DNA from 3 places in the Kribbella sp. NPDC023972 genome. Region 2 is predicted to be linked to each of the others. Evidence: riboswitches for the same ligand, from Rfam matches in the RefSeq annotation. Region 2 holds a riboswitch; each other region holds the start of a gene.
The links. Region 2 has a riboswitch for ZMP and ZTP ahead of AB0F43_RS24245 (glycine hydroxymethyltransferase). Riboswitches for the same ligand answer to the same signal wherever they lie in the genome.
Positions count from the first base shown of each region.

Region 1: it holds a riboswitch for ZMP and ZTP, as region 2 does, so the genes downstream of both, AB0F43_RS37590 (5-aminoimidazole-4-carboxamide ribonucleotide transformylase) here and AB0F43_RS24245 (glycine hydroxymethyltransferase) in region 2, are expected to answer to the same signal.
Region 3: it holds a riboswitch for ZMP and ZTP, as region 2 does, so the genes downstream of both, AB0F43_RS23625 (bifunctional 5,10-methylenetetrahydrofolate dehydrogenase/5,10-methenyltetrahydrofolate cyclohydrolase) here and AB0F43_RS24245 (glycine hydroxymethyltransferase) in region 2, are expected to answer to the same signal.

Region 1 is NZ_JBEZZH010000018.1:33,165-36,407, reverse strand. It holds gene ilvD (dihydroxy-acid dehydratase) at 1-1,092, opposite strand, end outside; gene AB0F43_RS37595 (CHAP domain-containing protein) at 1,215-1,736, shown strand; ZMP/ZTP riboswitch at 1,865-1,947, shown strand; gene AB0F43_RS37590 (5-aminoimidazole-4-carboxamide ribonucleotide transformylase) at 1,965-2,879, shown strand; gene AB0F43_RS37585 (MoaD/ThiS family protein) at 2,891-3,157, opposite strand; gene AB0F43_RS37580 (exo-alpha-sialidase) at 3,159-3,243, opposite strand, start outside.
Region 2 is NZ_JBEZZH010000006.1:176,116-179,358, forward strand. It holds gene AB0F43_RS24245 (glycine hydroxymethyltransferase) at 1-1,329, opposite strand, end outside; ZMP/ZTP riboswitch at 1,358-1,439, opposite strand; gene AB0F43_RS24250 (acyl-CoA dehydrogenase family protein) at 1,456-3,081, opposite strand; gene AB0F43_RS24255 (YhjD/YihY/BrkB family envelope integrity protein) at 3,100-3,243, shown strand, end outside.
Region 3 is NZ_JBEZZH010000006.1:44,517-47,759, reverse strand. It holds gene AB0F43_RS23635 (prephenate dehydrogenase) at 1-187, opposite strand, end outside; gene aroH (chorismate mutase) at 314-682, opposite strand; gene AB0F43_RS23625 (bifunctional 5,10-methylenetetrahydrofolate dehydrogenase/5,10-methenyltetrahydrofolate cyclohydrolase) at 714-1,595, opposite strand; ZMP/ZTP riboswitch at 1,626-1,715, opposite strand; gene AB0F43_RS23620 (GNAT family protein) at 1,721-2,362, opposite strand; gene AB0F43_RS23615 (beta-N-acetylglucosaminidase domain-containing protein) at 2,399-3,243, opposite strand, start outside.

The DNA of each region.
Region 1 (3,243 bases), on a different contig from region 2:
GCCGTCAACGTCCGGCGGCGCAATGGCGGCCAGGTTCTCGGCCATCGTCTTGCCGGTCACGGTCAGGCAGTCGCCGTGCAGCAGGCCGGCGTCGAGCAGCGCCCGCATCACCACCGGGATGCCGCCGACGCGGTCGACGTCCGTCATCACGTAGCGGCCGAATGGCTTGAGGTCGCCGAGGTGCGGCACCCGGTCGCCGATCCGGTTGAAGTCGTCCAGGGTCAGGTCGACCTCGGCCTCCCGCGCGATCGCGAGCAGATGCAGTACGGCGTTCGTCGAGCCGCCGAGCGCCATCACGACGGCGACGGCGTTCTCGAACGCCTCCTTGGTGAGGATCTGGCGGGCCGTGATCCCCTTCTCCAGCAGGCCGACGACCGCCTCGCCGGACTTGCGGGCATAGCCGTCGCGGCGCCGGTCCACCGCGGGCGGCGCGGCCGACCCGGGCAGCGACATCCCGAGCGCCTCGGCGGAGGCGGCCATCGTGTTGGCGGTGTACATCCCGCCGCAGGCACCTTCACCGGGGCAGATCGCGCGCTCGACCGCATCGACCTCTTCCCTGGTGATCAGTCCCCGGACGCAGGCGCCGACGGCCTCGAAGGCGTCGATGATCGTGACGTCCTTGTCGCCGAGCCGGCCCGGCATGATGGAGCCGGCGTACAGGAAGACCGAGGCGAGGTCGAGCCGGGCGGCGGCCATCAGCATGCCGGGCAGCGACTTGTCACAGCCGGCCAGCAGCACCGAGCCGTCGAGTCGCTCGGCCTCCATCACGGTCTCGACCGAGTCGGCGATGATCTCGCGGCTGACGAGCGAGTAATGCATGCCGACATGGCCCATCGAGATGCCGTCGGACACGCTGATCGTGCCGAACTCCAGCGGGTACCCGCCGGCGGCGTGCACGCCTTCCTTGACCGCCTTGGCCAGCCGGTCCAGGGACAGGTTGCACGGGGTGATCTCGTTCCAGCTCGAGGCGACCCCCACCTGGGGCTTCGCCCAGTCGTCGTCTCCCATCCCGACCGCCCGGAGCATGCCGCGCGACGCGGTCGCCTCGAGTCCATCGGTCACTGTCCGGCTGCGTGGCTTCACATCGACCATGGCCTCACTCTATTCCGTCGTAAATTAACAACGTCGTCATTGCTTTGTGATGTTAGATAATTACATACTGCGATTGCGGACCGTTGGGGGATTTGTCCCATCATCAGAATGGAGCACCTCAGATGCGCCCCTCGTTGCGACTTGTACTGGCCGGTGTCGTCCTTGCCCTGCTGGGCACGGTCCCGGTCACGGCTGAAGCCGCCGGCACCCGGACGAAGATCGTCAACGCCGCCAACGGCGAGATCGGTCAGGGCGAGACCCCACCCGGCAGCAACTGCAACCCTTACGGCACCTGTAACGCGTGGTGCGCCCACTTCGCCACCTGGACCTGGCGCAAGGCCGGGATCAACATCCCGAACTACGCCTTCACCGGTGACATCTACTACTGGGGTCAGCGCAAGGGCCGCGCGCACTCCGGCAACACCGGGATGAAACCGGGCGACATCGTCCTGTACGGCACCGGGCCGCAGAACACCAGCACCAGCGTGCACACCGGCGTTGTGGTTGCCGTCGGCAACGGCAAGATCACCACCGTGGAAGGCAACTCCGGCGACAAGGTCCGCAAGCACGGGCCGTTCAACCCCAAGAAGGCCAAGGACGCCGGCCGCCCCGGCAACATCTACGGCTGGGTGTCAGCCACCTAGGCGGCCGGATCAGCTACCTGCGGGAATACGCGACCACCGCTCCGCTCTACGACTGGACGGGCACCTGGCGTTAGCCATGTGTTTCGCCACAGCGGTGGCGACCACCGCGCCTTCGTGCAATAGGCTGCCGCCGAAACCGCGACTGGCGAGGGTGGAGTACCACCGGGGAGCGGACCCATCAGACAAGGCGTCGTCCGCCTGGGCGCCTCCGAGTTTCGGAGGTGTCCGATGCAGTTGCGCTACGGCATGAATCCACACCAATCCGCGTCCGTCACGCCGCTCGGCCAATGGCCGTTCACGGTGGTCTGCGGCTCCCCGTCGTACATCAACCTTCTTGACGCGCTCACCGCGTGGCAACTGGTCCGGGAGGCGTCGAGCACCTTCGGCCTACCTGCGGCGGCGTCGTTCAAGCATGTCTCCCCCGCGGGAGCCGCTTTGGCCGACACGGTCAGCGCTGCTTATGTGCGAGCCCGAGATGCCGATCCCAAGTCCTCGTACGGCGATTTCGTCGCCGTGTCGCACCCGGTCGACGCTGAACTCGCGGACCGGCTCCGGCGCCTTGTCTGCGACGGGATCATCGCTCCCGGGTACGACGAAGGCGTCGTCGGCGTCCTGGCCGGCAAGAAGCGCGGCAACTTCCTCGTGCTCGAAGCGGATCCCACCTTCGAGCCTGCCGACGCGGAGGTCCGCGAGGTGTACGGACTGCGATTGACGCAGCACCGGGACCACCTGCCGCTGACTCGCTCGATGCTGGATCCGGACCTGCCGGAGACCGCCGCACGCGATCTCCTGCTCGGCATGATCGTCGCGCGGTACACGCAGTCCAACACCGTGGTGATGCTGAAGGACGCGATGGCGATCGGAATCGGCGCCGGCCAGCAGTCGCGGATCGACTGCACCCGCCTGGCCGGCGAGAAGGCCGACCTCTGGTGGTCCGCCCGCTCGACCGACCCGCTCACGGATGTCGCGATGGTCTCGGACGGCGCGATCCCCTTCGTCGACAACATCATCGAGGCCCACCGCCACGGCGTCCGCTACCTCGCCGAACCCGGCGGCTCACTCCGCTCCCCCGACGTGGCCGCCGCCTGCGCCTCCCTGGGCATCACCCTGTCCCACACCGGCACCCGCCTGTTCAGGCACTGATCCAGCAGGCGTCAGCCTCCTGCGACGCTCGGCAGGATCATCAGCTCGTCGCCGTCCTTCAGCGGGGTGCTGAGGCCGTCGAGGTCGCGGATGTTGTCGTTGCCGAGGTAGATGTTGACGTGGCGGCGGACGGCGCCTTGCTCGTCGGTGAGCCGCCGGCGGAGGACTGGGTCCAGGGCAGCGACGACCTCGCCGACGGTGGTGCCGTCGACCTCGACTCGCTCGGCACCACCCGCGAACGGTCTCAGCACCGTCGGCAGCTTGACCCCGACCGCCATGTCAGCCGACTACCGCGGCGCGTACGGACAACACGTCCGGAAGGTGCCGCGCGACCTCGGTCCAGGTGTCGCCCGCGTCGGCACTC
Region 2 (3,243 bases):
CGACGTCGTGGTCGGCGTGGTCGAGGACAGCACGTCCACGATCAGCTCGGCGACCCGGTCGAACTCGTCGGCCCCGAAACCACGCGTGGTCAGCGCCGGGGTGCCGATCCGGACACCCGAGGTGTACCAGGCGCCGTTCGGGTCCCGCGGTACGGCGTTCCGGTTGGTCACGATGCCCGAGTCGAGCAGCGCCGACTCGGCCTGCCGGCCGGTGATCCCGTACGACGACACGTCCAGCAGCACGAGGTGGTTCTCGGTGCCGTCGGTGACGAGCTTGACGCCGCGCTTCATCAGGCCGTCGGCCAGCGCGACCGCGTTGTCCGCGACCGCCTGCGCGTACTCCTGGAACGACGGCTGCCGGGCCTCGGCCAGCGCGACCGCCTTCGCGGCCATGGTCTGGCTGAGCGGGCCGCCGAGCACCATCGGGCAACCGCGGTCGACGGCGTCGGCGTACTCCGGCTGGCACAGCACCATGCCGCCACGCGGGCCGCGGAGCGACTTGTGCGTGGTGGTCGTGGTCACGTGCGCGTGCGGCACCGGGTCGAAGTCGCCGGTGAAGACCCGGCCCGCGACCAGGCCGGCGAAGTGGGCCATGTCCACCATCAGGGTCGCGCCGACCTCGTCGGCGATCTCCCGCATCTTGGCGAAGTCGATCTTGCGCGGGTACGCCGAGTAGCCCGCGATCAGGATCAGCGGCTTGAACTCACGAGCGGTCGCGGCGACCTTGTCGTAGTCGAGCAGCCCGGTCTCCGGGTCGGTGCCGTACGAGCTCTGGTGGAACATCTTGCCGGAGATGTTCGGCCGGAAACCGTGGGTCAGGTGACCGCCGGCGTCCAGCGACATGCCGAGCATCTTCTGGTCGCCGAGCGCCTTGCGGAGCTTGGTCCAGTCCTCGTCGGTCAGGTCGTTGACGTGCTTGGCGCCGGCCTCGGCCAGCGCCGGGGACTCGATCCGCTGGGCCAGGATCGCCCAGAAGGCGACCAGGTTCGCGTCGATCCCGGAGTGCGGCTGGACGTAGGCGTGCGGCGCGTTGAACAGGGCCTTCGCGTGGTCGGCCGCCGCCTGCTCGACCGTGTCGACGTTCTGGCAGCCGGCGTAGAAGCGGTGCCCGATGGTGCCTTCGGCGTACTTGTCGGACAGCCAGTTGCCCATCGTCAGCAAGGTGGCGGGGGAGGCGTAGTTCTCGCTCGCGATCAGCTTGAGCGACGAGCGCTGGTCGGCCAGCTCGGCCTTGATCGCGCCGGCGATGGTGGGTTCCACCGCGCCGATCACCTCGAGCGCGTTGCGGTACGCGGCCGATGCGGCGGCGGCATCGAAGGGTTGAGTCATCGTTGTCTCTCCTGCGGTTGCAGTGGGTCGAAGGCACCCAGGCGCACGGTGCCGACGGTCTTCGCTCCCCGGTGGTTCTCCACCTCAGCGCGCCAGTCGCGACGCGCTCACCCTATCGCGTCAGCGTCAGAGGCTGCGATCGGTGATCGACGCGAACGGCGTCGTACGTGGGAGGGTGCCGAAGACGCCGCCCCAGTCGTTCGCCAGACGCGACGCCACAAACGCATCGGCGACCTCAGGTGTCGAGTGCCGCACCAGCAGTGACGCCTGTAGGCACAAGGCCATCCGGGCGGCCAGCCGGCGAGCCCCCGCCTCGGCGCCGTCGAGATCAGCAAGCGCTTGCAGAACGTCGTTGACCGCGGCATCCAACCGCCCGTCCGCACCCCGCGTCGCGCCCACCTCGAGCAGCCAAGCCTCCAACGACTCCGGCCGCCGGAGCGCCCGCAGCACGTCGAGCGCGTTCACGGTGCCCGATCCTTCCCAGATCGAGTTCAGCGGCGACTCCCGGAACAGCAACGGCATCCCGGACTCCTCGACGAACCCGTTCCCGCCAAGACATTCCAGCGCCTCCGCCACCATGAACGGCGTCCGCTTGCACACCCAGAACTTCGCGAGCGGAAGCGCGATCCGCCGGAATGCCGCGGCCTGTTCGTCACCGCTGACCGAGGCATCGACCGCCGCCGCGAGGCGCATCGCCAGCGCCGTGGCGGCCTCGCTCTCCAGTGCGAGGTCTGCCAGCACGTTCTGCATGGCCGGCTTGTCGGCGAGCAGCCCGCCGAAGGCCGACCGGTGGCGGGTATGCCAGACGGCCTCCACCAGCGCCCGACGCTGCAGGGCAGCGGACCCGAGAACACAGTCGAGCCTGGTCGCGGCGACCATCTCGATGATCGTGCGCACACCGGCGCCTTCGTCGCCGAGCCGGTAGCCGACGGTGCCGTGGAACTCGACCTCGCTGGACGCGTTCGACCGGTTGCCGAGCTTGTCCTTCAGCCGCTGCAGCGCGAACGCGTTCCGGTTGCCATCGGCAAGCACCCGCGGTACGACGAAGCAGCTCAGCCCGTCCGGCGCCTGAGCCAGCACCAGGAAGACGTCGACCTGCGGCGCCGAGCAGAACCACTTGTGCCCGTTCAGCTGGTACTCGCCGTCGCTGCCGGTAGGCGTCGCGGTGGTGAGGTTCGCCCGGACGTCGGACCCGCCCTGCTTCTCGGTCATCCCCATCCCGGCCAGAGCGCCGTTCTTCTCACCCGCGGGCAGCCGGCGTACGTCGTACTGGGTGGAAGCCAGGTGCGGGATCCACTCCTTGGCGAGCTGCTCGTCGGCCTTGAGCGCGGGTACGGCGGCGTACGTCATCGAGATCGGGCAGCCGTGACCGGACTCGACCTGGGACCAGAGGTAGAAGCCGGCCGCGCGGGTCAGGTGCGGTGACGGCCGGTCGCTGGTCCACGGCGCCGCCTGGAGGCCGAAGCCGACGGCCTGCTCCATCAGCCAGTGCCACGACGAGTGGAACTCGACCTCGTCGATGCGGTGCCCGTAGCGGTCATGGGTGCGCAGAACGGGCGGGTTCTGGTTCGCCGGGAGTGCTTGGGACAGTGCCTCCTCGGACCCGGCCAGTTCGCCGATCCGGTGCAGACCGGGATCGTCCGCGAGATCGGCGTACGGACGCAGAGCGTCACCGAGGGCCGTGTCCCGAGTGAAGAAGTTCACCCCCCGCAGTGGGGGAGCCTGGTTCGTTACCGCGAAAGGGTCCGCCATGTCAGTACGGTAAGCGGTATGGCACGTTCTGGGGCAGGACCCACGGGTGGGAGCTCCCTCTCATTGGCATGGGTCCGCAAGATCCCCGCGACGACCTGGAAGCTGCTGACGCAGACCGTCGGGGTCTGCCTGCGCTACCGGGTCACCGGACTGGCGGCGGAG
Region 3 (3,243 bases), 130 kb from region 2:
CCACCACGAGCTGAGGCTCGATCTGGACCAGCCGCGAGCCGGCCCCGATCCGCTCGGCCATCAGCGCGTTGTCCGGATCGGCGTCGACCAGCTCCACCACCACACCCAACCGGGCCAGCGCGAGGCCGATCGACGTACCGATCAGCCCGGCGCCGACGACCCGGACCGGCCCGCGAAGCTCGGTCACGGGGCCTCCCGGCCTGGACTGAGGAGCGGAGGGAGCGAAGCGACTGGAGTGACGAGGGAAGGGCGGGAGTCAAAGCCCCATGACCCGCCGCGCGGCAGCGCGGCAATGAGCACGGTCACCATGTCCTCACTGGGCGCCCGTCAGATCCGGGCGCAGCGCGACGGCACCGTGCAGGTAGACGTGCTGGATCTTCTCCCGCGACCGGGGCGACTCGGCGTGCACCATCATCCGGACCACCCGCGGCAGCGCGTGCGGGACGTCGATCTCCTGCATGCACATCAGCGGTACGTCGGTCAGCCCGATCTGCCGCCCGGCCACGGCGGGAAACTCCGAGCGCAGGTCGGGCGTGACGGTGAACAGGATGCTGATCAGGTCCTCGTGGTCCAGATCATTCGCCTCCAGGACCGCCTTCACCAGCTCGGCGGAGCGCTCGAGCAGGTGCTCGCGCTCGTCCACCTCCAGCTGGGTGGCACCCCGGATCGCCCGTACCGCCACGTGCCTGCCTCCTTAGTCGTCTACCTCAACCCTAGGGCAGAGCAGCCAGAGAGTGGACAGCCGTCTCGGACTGTGCGCCAGACGCCCTCTCGGCGGCGTCGACGGTCTGCTCCAGCAGCAGCGCGATCGTCATCGGCCCGACGCCGCCCGGGACCGGCGTGATCAGGCTCGCCACCTCGGCCGCCTCGTCGAAGTGGACGTCACCGACGTTGCCCTCGTTGTACCCGGCGTCGACCACCACCGCACCCGGCTTCAGCCAGTCACCCCGGACGAAGTTCGCCTTGCCGACGGCCGCCACCACGATGTCCGCGGTCCGGACGATCTCGGGCAGGTTGGTGGTCCGCGAGTGGGTGTAGGTGACGGTGGCGTTCGATGCCAGCAGCAACATCCCGGCCGGTTTGCCCAGGATCGGGCTGCGGCCGATGACGACCGCGTGCGCTCCGGCGAGCGGTACGTCGTACGCCTCGAGCAGCCGCAGGATGCCGCCCGGCGTACAGGACCGGAAGCCGGGCTCGCCGAACGCCATCGCGGCGAACGCGTGCATGGTCACCCCGTCGACGTCCTTGGCTGGGTCGATCGCCTCGAACGCGGCCCGCTCGTCGATGTGCGCGGGCACGGGATGCTGCAGCAGGATCCCGTGCACCTCCGGATCCTTGGACAGGCGGGTCAGTTCCGCGACGAGTTCCCCGGTCGTGGTCTCCGCAGGGAGGACCACGCTGCGTGACCCGATGCCGGCCTTCCTGCTCCGGTTCTGCTTCATCCGGACGTATGTCGCCGAGGCGGGGTCATCCCCGACCAGCACGGTCGCCAGGCACGGCTGGATGCCGGTCTTCTCTCGCAGGATCCGGGCACGTTCAGCCGCCTTCGTCACCAGCTCGGCGGCGAGGTCGGTTCCGATCATCAACTTGGCCATACGGCGCGCTCCTTCGGGCGTCGACAACAGGTCGGGTGCCCAGGCGCGCGGCTCAGCCGGATCCTCCGGCGGACCGTTCCCCGGTGGTTCTCCACCTCAACGCCAGTCGCGGTCCACCGGCCAGCCTACGCGACGAACCAGGAACGGCAGTCGTCCAGACCGACGACCTCGACCGGCGGGTGGGCGGCGGCCTGCCAGTGCTCACGGGTCAGGCGGAGCCGGTCGGAGATGACCGGCCGGCCGTACAGAACGTCGCGAGAGATCCCGTCCGGGCGGTAGCCGAGTTTGCGGGAAACGCCCTGGGACGCGGCATTGTCCTGGAACACCTCGGTCAACGCCGCCTCCGCGTCGAGCCCGTCGAAGGCGAGGTGCAGCAGAGCGAGGCGTGCCTCAGTCCCGAGACCTTGACCGTGGTAGGGCAGCCCGAGCCAGGACGTCGTCTTCACCTCGCGGAGGATGGCGAAATCCTGGGCTCGCAGGGTGACCATGCCGATGGGCGTCGTCCCCCGGAACACGCCGAGATCCAACGCCCAGTCCTGCGGAGTCCACTCGGCCAGAGTGCTCCAGTACCCCTGCAGCACGGTCCGGGCGCGTTCGGCGGGTGACGCGTCGGTCCACGGGGTCAGGAACGGCCGCTCCCCCGGCTCGTGGACACCGTTCGCGGCGACGTCGGCGAGCGCGGCGAGCTCCTCCTCGCCGGGCTGCCGGAGAACGAGCCGGTCGGTGGTCAGCCGGAGGCGGCGCAGCGGCCAGTGGTCGGTCAGCACCCGGCCATCCTGAGGTGCCCGCGGACCCCGGGCAACCTAATTGCCGGCCCGGCGCAGGATCACCTCGTGAACCTGTGGCGGTACGGCGCCAGCCGCCCAGCTCACCCGGATCGCCTCGACGGTGGTCGCGGGGAAGGTCACGGCGGTGTAGGCACCCTGGATCTGACCCGCTTGCCGCCAACCGGTCGCGGTCTTCAGTTCGAGCCGGCCCGGGGCGGTCGACCTGTCAGCCTGGAGGACGGTGAGTTGGTCGAGAGGTCGTGGCGTCGACAGGGTGATGACGAGAGCGTCCCCTTCGGTGGGCGCTGTCGCGGCGGTGTAGGTAGTGGTCACGTTGCGGTCGACTGCGTCGGACAACGCCGAGCCGTTCGCGGCGGCCGGCGTACCTGTTGCCGTCAGCACCAACTCGGAGCCGTCGGTGACCTGGATCGAGAACTCGCGGACCACCAGCCAGAACGACGGATTGTTGACAATCGCACGATAGCGGACGTAGCGGGCGGTGACGTCTGCGGTGAAACGCACCTCAGGGGTCGTCGCGCGGGTCAGCTCGGTCCACGTCTCACCGTCCGTGGAGTACTCCAGGGCGCCGGAGTGGATGTAGTCCTGCGGGCTGCCCGACTTGCCCATCAGTACGGCGATGTCGCCGATCGCACGCGGTGCGCCGAGATCGACGCGGATCTCGTCACCGGCCACCGGGGCACCGTTGCTCCAGTAGTACGTCGACTCGTCGCCGTCGATCATGCGGTCGGGGACGTTCTCGGCGTACGTGCGCTGTGAGCTGGACGCCGTACGGCCGGCCTCGATGCCCATCCACTGGTCGTGGACCCGGCCCGCCTCGGTGAGGAACGCGTCCGCAACGCCCTCGCCGATGCGCGGATACG